DNA from 3 places in the Nocardioides daphniae genome. Region 3 is predicted to be linked to each of the others. Evidence: predicted binding sites of a transcription regulator. Region 3 holds the regulator's gene; each other region holds the start of a gene.
What was found. Region 3 encodes LexA, which represses DNA repair genes until DNA is damaged. Its sites were predicted from a motif close to TCGAACANNTGTTCGA; they were not measured.
Positions count from the first base shown of each region.

Region 1 (5,710 bases), 1.3 Mb from region 3:
GCTGCGTGATCCGCTCGAAGTTCTCCGCGAGCCGCTGGGTCGACCAGATCCGCGAGAGCCGGGTGAGCGTCACCAACTTCATCGGCGTCATGATGGACTTCATCTGGAAGCAGGACCGGCGCTCCGACGACGCCGACAACCCGCTGCGCGTGGTCTTCGCTGCGCCCACGGCGGCGACGTTGGTGGAGCCGATGAAGGAGCGCTACGGCATCGAGGCGTTCGTCGAGGTCTTCGGCCTGACGGAGACGTCGGCACCGATCATCTCGCCCTACGGCGAGTCCCGGCCCGCGGGCGCGGCAGGCCTGGCGGCCGACGAGTGGTTCGACGTCGCGCTGGTCGACCCGGAGACCGACGAGGAGGTCGCGGTCGGCGAGATCGGCGAGCTGGTGATCCGCCCGAAGGTGCCCTTCATCTGCTCGATGGGCTACTACAACATGCCCGAGAAGACCGTCGAGGCGTGGCGCAACCTGTGGTTCCACACCGGTGACGCGCTGCGACGCGACGAGGACGGCTGGTTCTACTTCGTCGACCGCTTCAAGGACGCCCTGCGCCGCCGCGGCGAGAACATCTCCTCGTACGAGATCGAGACCTCGATCCTGTCCCACCCGGCCGTCGTCGAGACCGCGGTGATCGCTGTGCCCGCGTCGACCGAGGCGGGGGAGGACGAGGTGATGGCCTACGTGATCACGCAGAGCGAGGTGACGGCCGAGGAGCTGTGGGAGCACTGCGACGGCCGGATCCCGTCGTTCGCCGTGCCGCGCTACCTGCGCTTCGTCGACGAGCTGCCCAAGACCCCGTCGCAGCGGGTGCAGAAGGCCAAGCTGCGCGAGCTGGGCGTCACCGACGACACCCACGACCGTACGCCCGAGACCCGCTGAGGAGCCCCCGTGCACCCCTACCGCTCGATCCTGTTCGTCCCGGCGCACAAGCCCGCGTGGGCCCACAAGGCGCTCGCGTCGGGGGCGGACTGCATCGTCATCGACCTCGAGGACTCGGTCCCGGCCGACCTCAAGGAGTCGGCGCGGGCGACCGCGCGGGAGACGTTGGCGGCGCTGCGGCAGGAGTCGTCGCGCGTGGGCCTCTTCGTGCGTCCGAACGCGCTCGACACGAAGATGGCCGGGGCTGATCTGGAGGCCGTCGTCGGGCCCGACCTGACGGGGCTCTTCACGCCGAAGATCCGCAACGCCACCGACGTGGTGCGGTGGGAGACGCTCATCGACTGGTTCGAGGCCCGCAACGGCGCCGATGGCCTGGAGATGATCGTGCCGGTGGAGATGGTCGACGCGATCAACAACGCGATCGAGATCGCCGGGGCGTCCCCGCGGGTGGGCGCGATGATCGGCCCGACGTCGGAGCACGCCGACATCGCGCGCGCCGTCGGCTACCGCCAGTCGCGCGAGGGCAGCGAGACGCTCTACCTGCGCAGCCGCATCCTGCTGGCGTGCCGCCAGTTCGGCCTGCACCCGCTGACCGGCCTGTGGGAGGACCTCGAGGACCTCGACGGCCTGGCGAAGTTCGCCGACTACGGCCTGCAGCTCGGCTTCCGCGGCCAGATCCTCATCCACCCCTCCCACGTCCCGGTCGTGCACGACGTCTACACGCCGTCGGACGACGAGGTCGCCTACCACGAGGAGCTCGTCGAGACCGTCGAGAAGGCGATTGCCGACGGCCACGGCGCCGTGCGCTTCCGCGGCACCCACGTCGACATCGCGCACATGGAGAAGGCGAAGGAGTGGCTCGCGCACGCACGGCTCGTACGCGGTGAGGGGTGAGGCGGCCGGCACCGGCCGGATCGCCTAGCGTGCACCCATGGGCACGTACCTGGCGATCTACCTCGGCGCCGCCGAGACCGGCTCGGGCGATGAGATCAGTGCAGAGCGGCAGTCTGAGTTCATGGCTGCGTGGGCCGCGTGGGCCCAGGCGCACGTCGATGCGTTGATCGATCCCGGCGCGCCGCTCTTCAGGAAGAAGGTCGTGACGTCGACGGGTGCCCGGGAGTTCACCGATGCCAAGGTCGGTTATGCCCTCGTCGAGGCCCCGTCGCACGACGAGGCCGTCCGGATCTTCTCGGAGCACCCGCATCTCACGCTCCACGACGGCAACTCGATCGAGGTCCTGGAGTGTCCTGCGATCGAGCCTGGATGAGGGGCGGTTCCCTCGGCTCCGCCTCGCACATGTCCGTGCGAGCGTGCTGAATACCCAACGTGGGGCTGTGCATTCGAAAGTATGTTCGAAAGAATGAGTGCATTGGCAGACACCAGGGGGCCCGATGCATCTCATGACCGACACAGCAGTCGCGGTCAAGGAGATGCTCAAAGCTGTCGCAGACGTGAACCCGACCTTCATGCCGGCCGACGAGAAGGCCGCCACCCTCCTGGCGTGGCTCGAGATCGAGTCGCAGGTCGCTGAGCTACGACTCCGCGTGATGTCGGCCGCGGGCGACGTGGCTGAGTCCGAGGGGTTCCACTCCACCGGCACGTGGCTCGCCCACCACGGACGGGTGCGACGTGCCGACGCCATGGCAGACCTTCGCCTGGCGGAGGCGCTCGATCGCGGCCTCCCGGTGCTGGCGAGGGCCCTGCGTGAGGGAGCCGTGAACCTCGCGCAGGCTCGCGTGGTCGCAGGCGCCGTGGGGGAGCTGCCCGACCGTGTGGGTCAGGACGTCGTCGCGCTCGCGGAGGCTGAGCTCGTCCGCCTCGCCGCCGACCACGACCCCAAGGAGCTGGCAGTCCTGGGCCGTCGCATCCTCGAGGTCGTCGATCCCGAGCGCTTCGAGGACGAGGAGCGCCGGCGTCTCGACGACGCCGAGAAGCGCGCCCAGGAGAAGCAGCGTCTTCGGATCCGCGCCGTCGGCGACGGGACGACGCGGATCTCGGGCGTCGTGCCCGACGCGGTCGCCGCGCGACTTGCCACCTACCTGCACGCCTTCACCAACCCGCGGCTCGCCGACGGCGCAGTCCGCAGGACGAGCGACGAGCAGTCCGACGTCGAGAAGAACGGGTTCGGTCACGGGGTGAACAGGCCGCGTCAGCTGGCCGAGGCCTTCGCCCAGCTCCTCGAGACCGTCGACCCGAAGCGACTCCCGATCCACGGCGGAGACGCCACCAACGTCACCGTGACCATCTCCCTGGAGGCGCTGACCTCCGGCCTCGGCGTGGCCGCCCTGGACAACGGTGTCCCCGGAGACGGGTTCGACCGCATCACCGCCCGCGAAGCCCGGCGCCTCGCCTGCAACGCCCAGATCATCCCCGCCGTGCTCGGCAAGGACTCCGAGATCCTCGACCTCGGCCGTTCAACCCCGCTCTTCTCCAAAGCACAGCGCCGCGCGCTGCTCCTGCGAGACCAGACCTGCCGCGCCGAAGGATGCTCGATCCCCGGCACCTGGGCCGAAGCCCACCATCTGGTCCCGTGGTCACAGGGAGGCGACTCCGACCGACACAACGCCGTCCTCCTCTGCAGCCGTCACCACCACCGGGCGCACGACGCTGCGTACGACATGACGCGGTTGGCCAGTGGGGACTACCGCTTCGCCCGGCGGACGTAAGCCGTCCGCGGCTTCACCTGCGCTGACGCCACTGCTTGAGCATGAACCCTGCGGCGAGCGCTGCAGCGCTGCCGGCTGCCATCGCGACAGTGCGGGCCGTCGTGGAACTGGCCGTAGGCGCGGGCTCCTCCGCCTCGACCGAGGGCGGTGCCGCGCGCGGTGCCTCGGCCGGTGCCTCGGGTGCACGATGCTCCCCGCCGTGAGCTCGGCGCGTCTCCATGTTTCCCCGCAGCACAGCCAGTACGGCCTCGCGCGGCGTCATGCCCTGGTAGACGATCAGCATCGTCTCGGGGCGTAGGACCGAGGTCCACGATCCGCGCTGCAGGGGCGAGCGGCTCAGGTACTGCTGGTAGCGCTCGGCCTCGAGCTGGGCCTTCCCGGCCTCGCGGTCGAGCCACTCCAGGAAGATCGGATCCTCCATGGCGTCCATCCACCCACTGAACTGCGGCCGTCCGCCGGGCGCAAGGGGTGGAGCCACCACAGACAACAAACCGAAGGGCCGCCTGAACATGTCAGGCGACCCCCGGGTCACGGTGCTGCAGCCGCCTCAGCGACCGCGTCGGCTCAGGCGTACTGGATGAGCTTGGTCTCCAGGAAGGCGCTCAGGCCCTCCACGTTGCCCTCACGGCCGAGGCCGGACTGCTTGTAGCCGCCGAAGGGCTGCACGACGCACATGCCCCACGTGTTGACCGAGATCTGACCCGTCCTGACCTGGCGGGCGATCTTCTCCGCGAGCTCGACGTCCGAGGCGTACACCGCACCGGAGAGGCCGTAGTCGGAGTCGTTGGCGATCTGGATTGCCTCCTCGACGGTGTCGAGGGGATCACGCAGACGACCGGTCCGAAGATCTCCTCCTGCGCGATCCGCATGTCGTTGCGGACGTCGGCGAAGATCGTCGGCGGGACGTACCAGCCCTTCTCCAGGTCCTTCGGGCGCTCACCACCCGTCACCAGTCGCGCGCCCTCCTCGACGCCCAGCTTGATGTAGCCCTCGACGCGCTCGCGCTGACGCTCAGCGGCCAGCGGGCCGATCACCGTGTCGGGCTCGCGCGGGTCACCCACCTTGACGCTCTCGAAGATCCCCTTCAGCGCCTCGACCACCTCGTCCTGGCGGTGGCGCGGCACCACGATGCGGGTGATTGCGGCACAGACCTGGCCCGAGCTGCCGATGCCGGCGAAGGCCAGCGTCGGGAGCACCTGGTCGAGCGGGATGTCGTCGGCGATGATGCCTGCCGACTTGCCGCCCAGCTCCAGCGTCACGCGGGCGATGCGCTCACCGGCGAGGCTCATGATCCGGCGCCCGGCAACGGTGCTGCCGGTGAACGAGATCTTGTCGACGTCCTTGTGCTTCACCAGGTGCTCGCCGACCTCGCGGCCACCAGGCAGCAGGCTGATGACACCCTCGGGCAGACCCGCCGCCTCGAGCGCCTCGGCCAGGATCATCGTGCTGACCGGGCCCTCGGGCGCCGGCTTCAGCACCACGGTGCAACCAGCCGCCAGCGCCGGGCCGATCTTGAGCGACGCCGTGGCGACGGGGCCGTTCCAGGGGATGATCACCGCGACGACGCCGATCGGCTCACGGACGAGCTTGCCGCGGCCGTCGGCCCAGGTGCGCTCCTCCTCGAACTCGAAACGCTCGTGCAGCGTCGAGGCGTCGCCCCACATCTTGATCGCGTTGTCGTGGAACGCCTCGCTGACCGCGGCGGGGGCGCCGATCTCGGCGGTGAAGGCCTCGATCATCTCCGGCAGGCGGCTCTCGACCTCCTTGCCGACGCGGGCCAGGATCTCGGCGCGCTCGGCCGGCGACATGTGGGGCCACGGGCCCTCGTCGAACGCCTTGCGGGCGGCCGCGACGGCCTTGTCGATGTCGGCCTCGCTGGCCTCGGGGACGGTCGCGATGACCTCCTCGGTGATCGGCGAGACGACGTCGATCTTCCGGTCGGTCGCCGGCTCGACCCACTGGCCGCCGATGAAGAGCTTGTCGAAGCTACGGATCTTGCTCATGAGGTACTCCCGATCTCTGCTGACTGGGGCTGCGCTGACTGGCTCGCGGGCGAGCCGGGCGGCAGGACCTTGCCGCCCAAGGCCTCGACCAACCGGATGGGATCGAAGAACTCGGTGAGCTCGGCGATCTTGCCGTCGGTCACGGTCACGGTGGTGATGTACG
Region 1 covers NZ_CP038462.1:653,783-659,492, forward strand. The annotation lists gene E2C04_RS03145 (AMP-binding protein) at 1-878, shown strand, start outside; gene E2C04_RS03150 (HpcH/HpaI aldolase/citrate lyase family protein) at 888-1,772, shown strand; gene E2C04_RS03155 (YciI family protein) at 1,810-2,145, shown strand; gene E2C04_RS03160 (HNH endonuclease signature motif containing protein) at 2,279-3,544, shown strand; gene E2C04_RS03165 (hypothetical protein) at 3,558-3,965, opposite strand; partial or broken gene E2C04_RS03170 (aldehyde dehydrogenase) at 4,109-5,547, opposite strand; gene E2C04_RS03175 (nuclear transport factor 2 family protein) at 5,544-5,710, opposite strand, start outside.
Region 1: a site for LexA is predicted at 2,219-2,234, ahead of E2C04_RS03160 (HNH endonuclease signature motif containing protein). Genes of this name have one in related genera too.

Region 2 (5,710 bases), 1.0 Mb from region 3:
CTGCACGCCAACCAGCTGTCGGAGGGCGGCGGGGTGCAGCTGGCCTGCGAGCTGGGGCTGGTCGCGGTCGATCACTGCACGTACCTCTCGGAGGCCGACGTCGCCGCGCTCGCGGGCTCGGGCACGGTGGCGACGCTGCTGCCGGGTGTGGAGTTCTCGACGCGGCAGCCCTACCCGGATGCGCGGCGGTTGCTGGCCGCCGGCGTACGCGTGGCGCTGGCCACCGACTGCAACCCAGGCTCGTGCTTCACCTCGTCGATGCCGTTCTGCGTGGCGTTGGCGGTGCGGGAGATGGGGATGACGCCGGAGGAGGCGCTGTACGCCGCCACGGCCGGCGGTGCCGCGGCGCTCGACCGCGACGACGTCGGCTGGTTGGGGGTGGGGTCACAGGCGGACTTCGCGGTGCTGGACGCGCCGAGCCACCTGCACCTGGCCTACCGGCCGGGCGTGCCGCTGGTGAGCCAGACGTGGGTGGGCGGGCGGCCGGCCTGACCGTGTCCCTGCGTGCTTTGCCGTTACCGCGCTGAGTCGAGGATGCGCCGGGTGGTGGCTCGGTCCGGGGTGGAGGCGTTGACCGCGAAGTCGCCCGCGTAGGCGCACCCCGACCAGGACTCGCCGCCCTGCCCGTCGTCGCCGGCCGTGATCACGTCGGGTCCCACTGCCGCGTCGAAGGTCGCGGAGCCGTAGAACGCGACGCCGACCGCGTCCGGCGCACACGGGTCTGTGCCGGGCGGTGCCCACCGTTCGAACTGCCACTCGCAGTCGTCCATGTCGAGCCGCTGCCAGTCACCCGGCACGTCGACCTCGACGCTTTCGTAGGCCAAGGTCTTCCACCCTCCGGGCTCGACCCGGTCGTCGACCACGCGTGCGTGGGGCTCGCGCACCTCCCACCAGACCAGCGCGGCGACGAGCAGCAGCCCGCCGAAGACGCAGACCCCTGCGACGATCGCGGTCCGACGTAGGGCGCGGGTCTTCTCCATGCACGTACGACGTCGCGCGCAGGCAGGTGGTTCCCGCGGGTGGAGCCGGGTCGGTCAGATCGCGGCAGGTGTCAGGTCGGTGGTGCCGTGGCGGTCGCGTCGGAACCGTTGTCCGTGGGGTGAGGTCCACTCGAAGACCCCGTTGGCTGGGGAATCGAGGCGCCAGCCGGTGTGGGTCTTGAGCCGGTGGTGGCCGCGACACAGGGTGGCGAGATTCTCGGTGACGGTGTGCCCTGGTTGTGGTCTGCCTTCGGCTGTCGCGTCGTGGTCGAACGGGACCACGTGGTCGACGTCGCAGCGGCGGCTGGGCCGGGTGCAGTGCGGGAAGACGCAGGTCTCGTCGCGGAGCAGCACCTGCCGGCGGAGCCGGTCGGTCGGTTCGTAGCGCTCAGTCGCGAGGGAAGAGTTGAGGTCGACCACGGGGAGGATCCGCACGTCGGTGTGGGAAGTGCCGACCCAGCGACGGACCTGCTCGAGCAGGACGAGTCGCTGGCGGTTCTCCAGGTGGCCGGTCGCGCCGAAGGAGAGCGACCCGTCGGGCTCCACGTTGGCGGTGAAGTGCAGCTGCAGGTCGACGCGGCGCGCGGTGGTCCGCTCGACGGTGCTGTCGCCAGCACCTGCGCCGGCGAGGTCGAGCGCGGTCTGGTGCCGTGCCAGCTCGCCGAGGGCGAGCGAGCGGCGTACGTCCAACGACTCCTCGCAACCTGCCGCCTTCAACCCCGCCGCACCCGCCGCGACGGCCTGCTCCAGGTCCAGGGCATCGGCGATGTCGAGCTCGGCGTGGACCTGCATCGTCTGGGCGAACGGATCGCGCTCGCCGACGATCGTCACGTGGCGGGTGTCGGAGGGCGCGTCGTCGTCCCCAGCGGTCGCGAGGCCGTAGAGCTTCATGGCTCGTTCGATGAGCCGGTCGATCGCAGCGCGACCCATCTTCTCGATGAAGGGCGCGACCTGGGAGTCGATCCACGCGACGCCTTCGGCAGGCAGCGCCGGGTAGGCGTGGATCGTGGCCTCGGCGACGAGCCGGGCTCGCCATACCGGCACCTCCCCGGCCGTCAGCCGTGCCCAGAGCTTGGGCAGGCGGTGGGCCAGCTCGAGCGCGTGTCCGATCAGCTTCTTCGCTGCGTCGGTCGACAACCCCAGCGCGCCGCCCAGCTCGGCGACTGCGTACTCGTTGACCTCCGGCGTCCCGTCACCCGAGATCGGCTCGAAACCGACAGGCGAGTGGAAGACCGCGGCGTCCGCACCGTCCTCCCGGGCCGGGTGCGCAACCGCCCACTCGTACGCGATCACCATGACGTCTGCCTCGGCGCGACGGACGGCCGCACTGCGCTCACGCGCCAGTGCAACCAGGTCGCGGGGAGTCGCCATCGATTCGAACATACATTCGATTCTAGGGGGCTGTCCGCGACTGCGACAGCCACCATATGGGTGATCCACCGAAGCTCGCAGAGGGTGGTCCGCCATCACATCTGAGGTACCCACCACCCACATCTAGGGCATCACTCCGATGTCCGCCCCTACCTCAGGCGACGAGTCTCGAGTCATCGAGGCGCACCGGCGCCGAGCAGGAAAGGGAAGACGATGGAGATGAACGAGACCACCTACCGCGTGGAGATCAACGACCGCGCCCGCCGCATCCGCGAGTCGTGGGGCACTCGGCGCCAGCAGCGCAAGGTGGCAGCCGCCCGCCGCTGGCAGGGACCGCTCCGTGGCGCAAACGAGATGCGCTGAGGCCGCGGCCCCGTCAAGATGGAGGACGTGTCAAGCAGTCGTAGCGCCCCGTTGGTCGGACGCGTGGCCGAGCTGGAGGACCTGGAGTCCCGGCTCGGCCTCGCCATGTCCGGCCCGGCCGACCCCGAGACGCGCGCGCTGCTGCTCGGGGGCGACGCCGGCGTCGGCAAGACTCGCCTCCTGACCGAGCTGCGCGACCGGGCCGTCGCGCGCGGCTGGCACGTTGTCGCCGGCCACTGCGTCGACCTCTCCGACGCCGCCCTGCCTTACCTCCCCTTCAGCGAGGTCCTGGGCCGTCTGGCCGCCAGCCACCCCGAGGTCGTCGAGGCGACCGCAGCCGACCATCCCCTGCTGCGCCGGCTCGAGCCCGGGCGACGGGTCAGGTACGCCGACGGCGACGGCGGCGAGAGCCGGCTGGAGCGCGCCGACCTCTTCGAGGGCGTACGCGTGCTGCTCGCCCGCGTCGCCGAGGTCGCCCCGCTGCTCGTGGTCGTCGAGGACGCGCACTGGGCCGACCAGTCCACCCGCGACCTGCTCACCTACCTCTTCAGCCGCGACGTCGGCGGCCCGCACGCCCTCGTCGTCTCCTACCGCCGCCGACGACCTGCACCGCCGTCACCCGTTGCGCCGTCAGGTCGCCGAGTGGTCGCGGCTGCGGGTCGACCGTTTCCAGCTCGACCCGCTGGACGCCGGCGAGGTCCGCGACCTGGTCCGCGCGCTCCGCCCCGCGCAGCTCACCGGCGCCGACCTCTCCGAGGCCCAGGTCGCCGACATCGTGGCCCGCGCCGAGGGCAACGCCTTCTTCGTCGAGGAGCTGGTGGGCGCTGCCGCGACCTGCGACGGCGTGCCCGGCGAGCTCGCCGACGTGCTCATGGTGCGCCTCGACGGGCTCGACGACGACGCGCAGCAAGCCGTGCGTACGGCCGCGGTCGCCGGCCGGCGGGTCACCCACGGCCTCCTCGCCACCGTCTCCGGCCTCGCTCCCGAGCGGCTCGACCGCGCCCTGCGCGAGGCCGTCGAGCGCCACGTCCTCGAGCCCGGCGGCGGAGACTCCTACTCCTTCCGCCACGCCCTGCTGGCCGAGGCCGTCTACGACGACCTGCTCCCGGGCGAACGCATCCGGCTGCACGCCGCGTACGCCCGGTGCCTGGCCTCCGGCGACGTCGTCGGCACCGCGGCGGAGCTCGCCCGCCACGCCCGGCTCGGCCAGGACCTGCCGACCGCCCTGGCCGCCTCGATCGAGGCCGGCGACGAGGCGATGCGCGTCGGCGGGCCCGACGAGGCCGCGCTACACTACCAGCAGGCGCTGGAGCTGGTCGACCACCCGTCGCTGCGCGACGCCGACGTCGACCGGGCCGACCTCACCATCCGTGCCGCGCGGGCCCTGACCGGTGCCGGCCACACCGAGCGCGGCAACGCGCTGCTGCGGGCCACGATCGCCGCGTTGCCCGCCGACGCCTCCGCCGTCGACCGGGGGCTGCTGCTCTCCGAGCTCGCGATGGGACTCTTCCTGGCTGATCTCGGGGACGAGGACGTCGCCCTCGCCGCGGAGTCGGTGGAGCTGCTCGCCGGCGGCAGCGAGGTGCAGCTCGCCCGGGCCATGTCGACGCAGGCGCGGATCCTCTCGGGGCACCGCCGCGAGGCCGAGGCGCGGGAGGTCGCCACCACCGCGCTGGCGATGGCCCAGCGTCTCGACATGCCGCGGTTGAGCACCGACCTGCTCACCACCATCGCCGGGCTGCGGGTCTACCAGCTCGGTGACGACGTGCGCGACGCCTTCTCCGAGGCCGTCGTCCATGCGCGGACCACCGGCGCGGTCAACGCCGAGCTGCGGGCGCTCTACGGCCTCGCCCGGCTGCACCAGGACCGCGCGGAGTTCGACGAGGCGATCGCCGTCTTCGACACGGCCCGAGCGCGGGGGATCCAGGCCGGCACGCGCTGGGCGCCGTACGCCTTCGACGCGCTCGTGATGACCGTCCAGGTCCTGCTGGCCCAGGGTCGCTGGGACGAGGCACTGGCCCGGCTCGACGCCGAGGAGCGCGCCCCGTCGGCGCTGCTCGACGGGGTGCTGCGGATGCTCCGGCTGCTCGTCGCGGCCCCTCGGGGCGAGGAGGGCGCGCAGGCCGAGGGGGCGGCGCTGCACCGCTTCTGGCAGGAGGAGAACGTGGTCGGGCTCCACGTCGCGGGGGCCGAGCTCGAGCTGGCCGAGCAGCGCGCCGACGCCGCTGCCGCGTTGGCGACGTACGACGAGGTCGTCGACGTCATCGGCACCACCTGGCGCGAGCTCTTCCAGGCGCGGCTGCGTCTGGCTGCCCTGGCGCTCGGCGTGCTCGGCACCGCCGCTCGCCAGCAGAGCGCGGTCGAGCGCGCCGTCCACGGGGAGCGCGCTGCCCGCCTGCTCGACGACGGACTGCGCGTCTGCGCCAACGACCGCGCCCAGGGCGTGGTCCTCGGGCCCGAGTCGCTCGCCTGGGAGAAGCGGCTGGTCGCCGAGCACCTGCGCTGGCGGTGGATCGCCCAGTCCGAGCCGCCCTCCGCCGCCGAGCTGCGGGAGGCGTGGGAGGAGGCGGTGGCCGCCTTCGAGGCCTACGGCGCCGTGCACGAGCTGGCCCGCGCCCGAGCACGCCTCGTCGAGGTGCTGCTGGCGCAGGGCGAGACCGCCGCGGCCGGAGCGCTGCGCGACCAGGTCGCCGCGACCGCGCGCGAGCTGCGTACGCCTGCCCTCCTCAACGGACTCGGCGTCGCGCCCGGCCGGGGGCCCCGGGAGGCGCGACCGGCCAGCGCGCTCACCGCGCGCGAGCGGGAGATCCTGGCGCTCGTCGCCCAGGGGCGCAGCAACGGCGAGATCGGCAGCCAGCTCTTCATCGCGACCAAGACGGTCAGCGTCCACGTCTCCAACATCCTGGGCAAGCTCGGGGCGACCTCCCGCACCGAGGCAGCCGCGGTGGCGCGCCGCGAAGGCCTGCTCGACTGAGCTGGCCGGCTCGTCCCCGGGA
Region 2 covers NZ_CP038462.1:399,966-405,675, forward strand. The annotation lists gene hutI (imidazolonepropionase) at 1-492, shown strand, start outside; gene E2C04_RS01970 (hypothetical protein) at 516-980, opposite strand; gene E2C04_RS01975 (HNH endonuclease signature motif containing protein) at 1,035-2,351, opposite strand; gene E2C04_RS17550 (hypothetical protein) at 2,571-2,714, shown strand; partial or broken gene E2C04_RS21760 (ATP-binding protein) at 2,820-3,212, shown strand; gene E2C04_RS01985 (helix-turn-helix transcriptional regulator) at 3,337-5,688, shown strand.
Region 2: a site for LexA is predicted at 2,356-2,371, ahead of E2C04_RS01975 (HNH endonuclease signature motif containing protein). Genes of this name have one in related genera too.

Region 3 (5,710 bases):
CGTTGACCACGACGACCTCGGTCGCCTGCGGAGCGCCGGCCTCCTCGCTGGCGGACGAGACGCCGCCAGAGCCACGCCCACGACGAGGGCCAGGAGGAGCGCAGCGAGCACGACGACGACGCGACCACGACGAGTCAGACGGACCTGGCCGCGGGGAGCGGCGGCGGTGACGGTCGAGGCGGTGGCGATGGGTCATGGAGACCTCCTGGGGAAGTGGTGGTCGTGCAGGTGCGTTGCTGTCGAACTGATGTCTATGCGGACCCGCCGACAGTTTTGGATCGAGCACCTTGACCTGCCGACGAATTCGATCAGACGTTCGATCGAACACATGTGCGACGTTAGAGCAGATGTTCGAACGAATCAAGCATCTGGTCGAACAAAAGTTCGAACGCTCTCCACGTGCCCCTCAGCTACCCGATTCTCGGCATCTGTGGCGAAAGCCTGTGCGGACGTCACCCGTATGGGGCATGCAGCCGTCGCGGCGCAGCCCTAGCGTCTGCCGCATGCGAGACCTCCTGACCACGGCCTCCGACACGATCGAGGCCGACTTCGCGGCGCTCCAGGCCGCCATCGCGCGCTCCCCGTCGCTGTCGACCGCGGACGAGCCGGACGCGACCGTCTACTGGTCCACGGCGCCGCTCGCCCTGCTCAACGTGGTCGTCAACGCCCACATCGCCCCGGAGGCCGTCGCCACCCGGGCACCCGCCCTGATCGAACCGTTCCTCCGCCGCGGCCTGCCGTTCCAGTGGATCACCACCCCCTCGACGACGACGCCGGCCCTCGAGGCCACGCTGGCCCAGCTGGGGCTGCTCGCCCGGGAGTACCCCGCGATGCACACCGCCCTGGGCGCGCCCGTCGACCCGGGCACGCCGGACGACGTCTTCATCGACGTCGCTTGGCCCGACGGCGTCGAGCCGGCCAGTCGCGCCATCCTCGAGGCGCTCGGCCACCCGGCCGCCCAGCAGGAGGTCACGCTGGGCGTGCTCGACACCCTCGACCCGGCCGACAACCAGTTCTTCATCGCCCGCAGCCTCCGCACCGGCGAGGTCCTGGGAGCCAGCACCATGCACGTACGCGGCACCAGCGTGATGCTGGCGAACGTCAGCACCACGCCGGCCGCGCGCGGGCGGGGCATCGGCCGCGCCCTGGGCGCCACCATGATGAACCGCGCCGCCTCCATCGGGGCCCAGTCGGCGACCCTCATCACCAACTCCCGGGCCTACCCGACCTACGTCGAGCTGGGCTTCCGCACGCAGTTCACCTGCGTGGCGTGGGTCTGGGACCCGCGCCGCTGAACCGCACGTGACACGCCGTTCGAACACATGTTTGAACTGGGGTCGGGATCGGACTAGCGTGAACCCCACGTCAGTCCGCACCACCCAGGAGGATCCACATGCCCAAGTCCAGCGGCGACACCGGCAAGGTCGTCTCCCTGCCCGACGGACCTCCTGACGCGACCGGGCTCACCGCGCGCCAGCAGCTGGTGCTGACCACGATCCAGGAGGCGCTGGAGACCCGGGGCTACCCGCCGAGCATGCGTGAGATCGGCACTGCGGTCGGTCTCACCAGCTCAAGCAGCGTCGCCCACCAGCTCAAGACGCTCGAGGAGAAGGGCTTCCTCAAGCGTGACCCCAACCGGCCGCGCGCGCTGCAGGTCTTCCTGCCCGAGTCGATGGCGGCCTCCCGAGCCGTCTCCAGCGCGGACGACTCCGACTTCGACCCCACGGACGTGGGCAACGCGGCGCCCGCAGCGGCGTACGTGCCGGTCGTGGGTCGTATCGCGGCCGGTGGCCCGATCCTGGCCGAGCAGCGGGTCGAGGACGTCTTCCCGCTCCCCAAGCAGCTCGTCGGCGACGGCACGCTCTTCCTGCTCGAGGTCTCCGGCGACTCGATGGTCGACGCGGCCATCTGCAACGGCGACTACGTCGTGATCCGCCAGCAGCCCGACGCCGTCAACGGCGACATCGTCGCCGCGATGATCGACGGAGAAGCCACGGTGAAGACCTTCCAGCGCAAGGGCGGCCAGGTCTGGCTGCTGCCGCACAACGACGCGTACGAGCCCATCGACGGCACCCACGCCACCATCCTGGGCAAGGTCACCGCGGTCCTGCGCAGCCTCTGATCCCGGGCTCCCGTACGCCGCGTCAGCCCGCGGCCGCGATGCGGCCGAGGGCCTGGCGCACCACGGACGGGTCTGTCGTCGACCACATCGGCGGCAGGCTCGCCTTGAGGAACCCGCCGTAGCGCTTGGTCGCCAGCCGCGGGTCGAGGATCGCCACCACGCCCTTGTCCTCGGTGGTGCGGATCAGGCGACCGACCCCCTGGGCCAGCAGCAGGGCCGCGTGGGTCGCCGAGACCTGCATGAAGCCGTTGCCGCCGGCCTTGTCGGCGGCCCGCGAACGGGCAGACATCAGCGGGTCGTCGGGCCGCGGGAACGGGATCCGGTCGATCAGCACCAGCTGGCAGGTGTCGCCGGGCACGTCCAGGCCCTGCCAGAGCGTGAGCGTGCCGAAGAGGTTGGTGTGCGGGTCCTCGACGAACTGCTTCGCCAGCTCCGGCAGCTGGGCGTCGCCCTGCGCCAGGGTGGTGAGGTGCGGGAGCCGCTCACGGACGGCCTCCGCCGCCGCGTCCGCCGCCCGTCGGGACGAGAAGAGCCCCAGCGTGCGCCCCTGGGCGGCGTCGATCAGCTCGACGATCTCGTCGATCTGCGCCTTGCCGAGGCCGTCGCGACCGGGGTCCGGCAGGTGCCGGGCGACGTACAGGATGCCCTGGCGCGAGTAGTCGAAGGGTGAGCCCACGTCGAGCGCCCGCCACGGCAGCGCGTCGTCGGCGCTCACCTCGCCGGCGCCCGTGTCGACGCGCTCCGACGGCTTGAGCCCGAGGCTGCCGGCGACCGCGTTGAAGTCGCCGCCGAGCATCAGGGTGGCGGAGGCGAAGACGACCGTCTTCTCGGTGAGCAGGCGCTCACGCATCTGGGCCCACACCTGCAGCGGCGCCACGGCCAGCCGGGCCGGGATCCGCTCGCGGGCCTCGTTGAGCCAGAGCACGTCCGACTCCTTGAAGGCCGCCATCCGCTCCGCGGTGGCGAAGACCTCCTGCGCCAACCCCTTGGCCTGCGTACGCCCGGCGTCGGCGTCGCCCTCGTCCTTGCCGAAGGCGGAGACCAGGGACCGTGCGGCGTCGCGGACGAGGACCAGCGCGTCGGAGAGCTGCTCGCCGGCGGTCTCGATCCGGCCCGGCGAGGTGGCGGCGAGCGCATCGGCCAGGGCGTCCGCGGCGTCGGCCAGGTCGTCGGCGGCGGTGGAGGCCGCGCCCTTGTCGGCGATGTGCTTCTGGGAGCGCTTCGCGGCCCGCTGCACGTCACCCACGGTGAGCTCGTCGGTGGCTGCCTGGGTGACGCGGCTGACCAGCTCGTGCGCCTCGTCGATCACCACGACGTCGTAGTCGGGGATCATCGGCACGCCCTCGATCGCGTCGATGGCGAGGAGCGAGTGGTTGGTGACGATCAGGTGGGAGCTGGCCGCCTTCTCCTTGGCCCGCTCGGCGAAGCACTCCTGGGCGAAGGCGCAGCGCGCGGCGCCCAGGCACTCGCGGTGGTTGACGCTGACCTGGCGCCAGACCCTCTCGGTGTGCCGAGGGGCGTTGTCACGCTCCCCCGTGCCGCCGGTCTCGGCCTCCATCTCGGCCCAGCCACGCAACGCCAGGACCTCGGCACCCATCGAGCCCTCGGGGACGTCGACGAGCACACCCTGGTCGTCCGGGACGCCCTCGCGGATGCGGTGCAGGCAGGCGTAGTTGGAGCGGCCCTTCAGCACGGCGTACGAGGTGTCGAGCCGGTCGCCGACCGCCTCCACGAGCCGCGGGATGTCGCGCTCGACGAGCTGGTGCTGGAGCGCCAGCGTCGCGGTGGCGACGACCACGCGGTCGTGGTTGAGCAGGCTCGGGACGAGGTAGCCGAGCGACTTTCCGGTGCCGGTGCCGGCCTGGACGATGAGGTGCTGCTGCTCCGTCATCGCCCGGGCGACGGCCTCGGCCATCTCGACCTGGCCGGAGCGCTCCTTGCCCCCCAACGCCTCGACGGCGGCGGAGAGGACCTCACGGACGGGCGACTTGTCTGGCACCGGCTGAACTCTAGCCAGCCCCGCCGACAACTACGGCACCGCCGCGGTCGGTCAGACCACGGCGCCGGACTGGTCGCGCTCGATCTTGGCCTTCTCCGCCTTCTCCTTGGCCATCGGCCACTTCTGCTGCAGGTAGGTGACCAGCGGGGTGGCCACGAAGACCGAGCTGTAGGTACCGACCAGGAGACCGACCAGCAGGGCGATCGAGAAGTCGCGCAGCGAGTCGCCACCGATGATCGCGAGGGCGGCGAGGATGAACATGGTGCCCAGACCGGTGTTGACCGTGCGCGGCAGCGTCTCCACGGCAGCCTTGTTGGCCTGCGCAGTGAACGAGTCGGTCGGCTTCGAGCCCTGCCAGCGCTCACGGACGCGGTCGAAGACGACGACGGTGTCGTTGACCGACAGACCGATGATCGTCATGGCCGCGGCCAGGAAGATGCCGCCGTCGATCGGCTTGCCGAGCCAGGCGAAGAGCCCGACCACGATCGCGACGTCGTGCACCATCGCGAGCACGGCCGAGACACCGAAGGTCCACTTGAAGCGGACCGCCAGGTAGAGCAGCTGGGCCAGGAACGCGACGCCGAAGGCGATCAGCGCGCGGTCGCGCAGCTCCTTGCCGAAGGAGGCGCTGCTTCTCGTCACGCTCCAGGTCGGCCGTGCCGCCGACCGTGGCGATGGCGTCCTGGACCTGCTGCGCCTCCTCGCCGTCGATGGTGCCGGTGCGGACCAGGATCTTGTCGCCGTCGGTCTCCTGGACCGACGCGACGTCGATGCCTGCGTCGTCGAGCGCCTCACGCGCGTCGTCGGCCGTGACGGTCTTCTGCGTCGAGTACTCGAGCACCCGGCCGCCGGCGAACTCGACACCGAGGTTGAGGCCGTTGACGAAGATGCCCGACAGGGCGATGACGGTGACCACGCCGGAGAGGGCCAGCCAGTTGCGCCGCCCCTTCATCAGGTCGGGGTTCTTGCGCTCCAGCCACTTGCGCACGCGCCCGATGTCACCGATGCCGGTGACCGCCGGGTGCTTGGCGATGCGCTTGTTGGAGACGCCGATCTCGGTCAGGACGCGCGCGATGATCAGCGCGGAGATCATCGAGGCGACGACACCGATGGTCAGGGTGACACCGAAGCCCTTGATCGGCCCGGAGCCGAGGAAGAAGAGCAGGCCGGCCGCCAGCAGCGTGGTCACGTTGGAGTCGATGATCGCGCTCCACGCCTTGTTGAAGCCCACCATCAGCGCGCGGCGCAGGCCGGCGGAGGGGTACGCGGCGTACTCCTCGCGGGCGCGCTCGAAGACGAGGACGTTGGCGTCGATCGCCATGCCGATGGCGAGCACGAAACCAGCCAGGCCGGGCAGCGTCAGCGTCGAGCCCAGCGCGATGAGCATGGCGTAGGCGAGCAGGGCGTACGAGGCCAGCGCCAAGGTGGCCATCAGGCCGACGAAGCGGTAGACGGCCACGATGAAGAGGCCGGTCAGGGCGATGCCGATGACGCCGGCGAGGATCGAGTCGTCGATCGCCTTCTCTCCCAGGGTGGGGCCGGCGAAGCGGACGTCGATCGGCTTGACCTCGAGCGGCAGCGAGCCACCC
Region 3 covers NZ_CP038462.1:2,942,454-2,948,163, forward strand. The annotation lists gene E2C04_RS14455 (LysM peptidoglycan-binding domain-containing protein) at 1-196, opposite strand, end outside; gene E2C04_RS14460 (GNAT family N-acetyltransferase) at 504-1,295, shown strand; gene lexA (transcriptional repressor LexA) at 1,394-2,122, shown strand; gene E2C04_RS14470 (ATP-dependent DNA helicase) at 2,145-4,121, opposite strand; gene secF (protein translocase subunit SecF) at 4,173-4,985, opposite strand; partial or broken gene secD (protein translocase subunit SecD) at 4,969-5,710, opposite strand, start outside.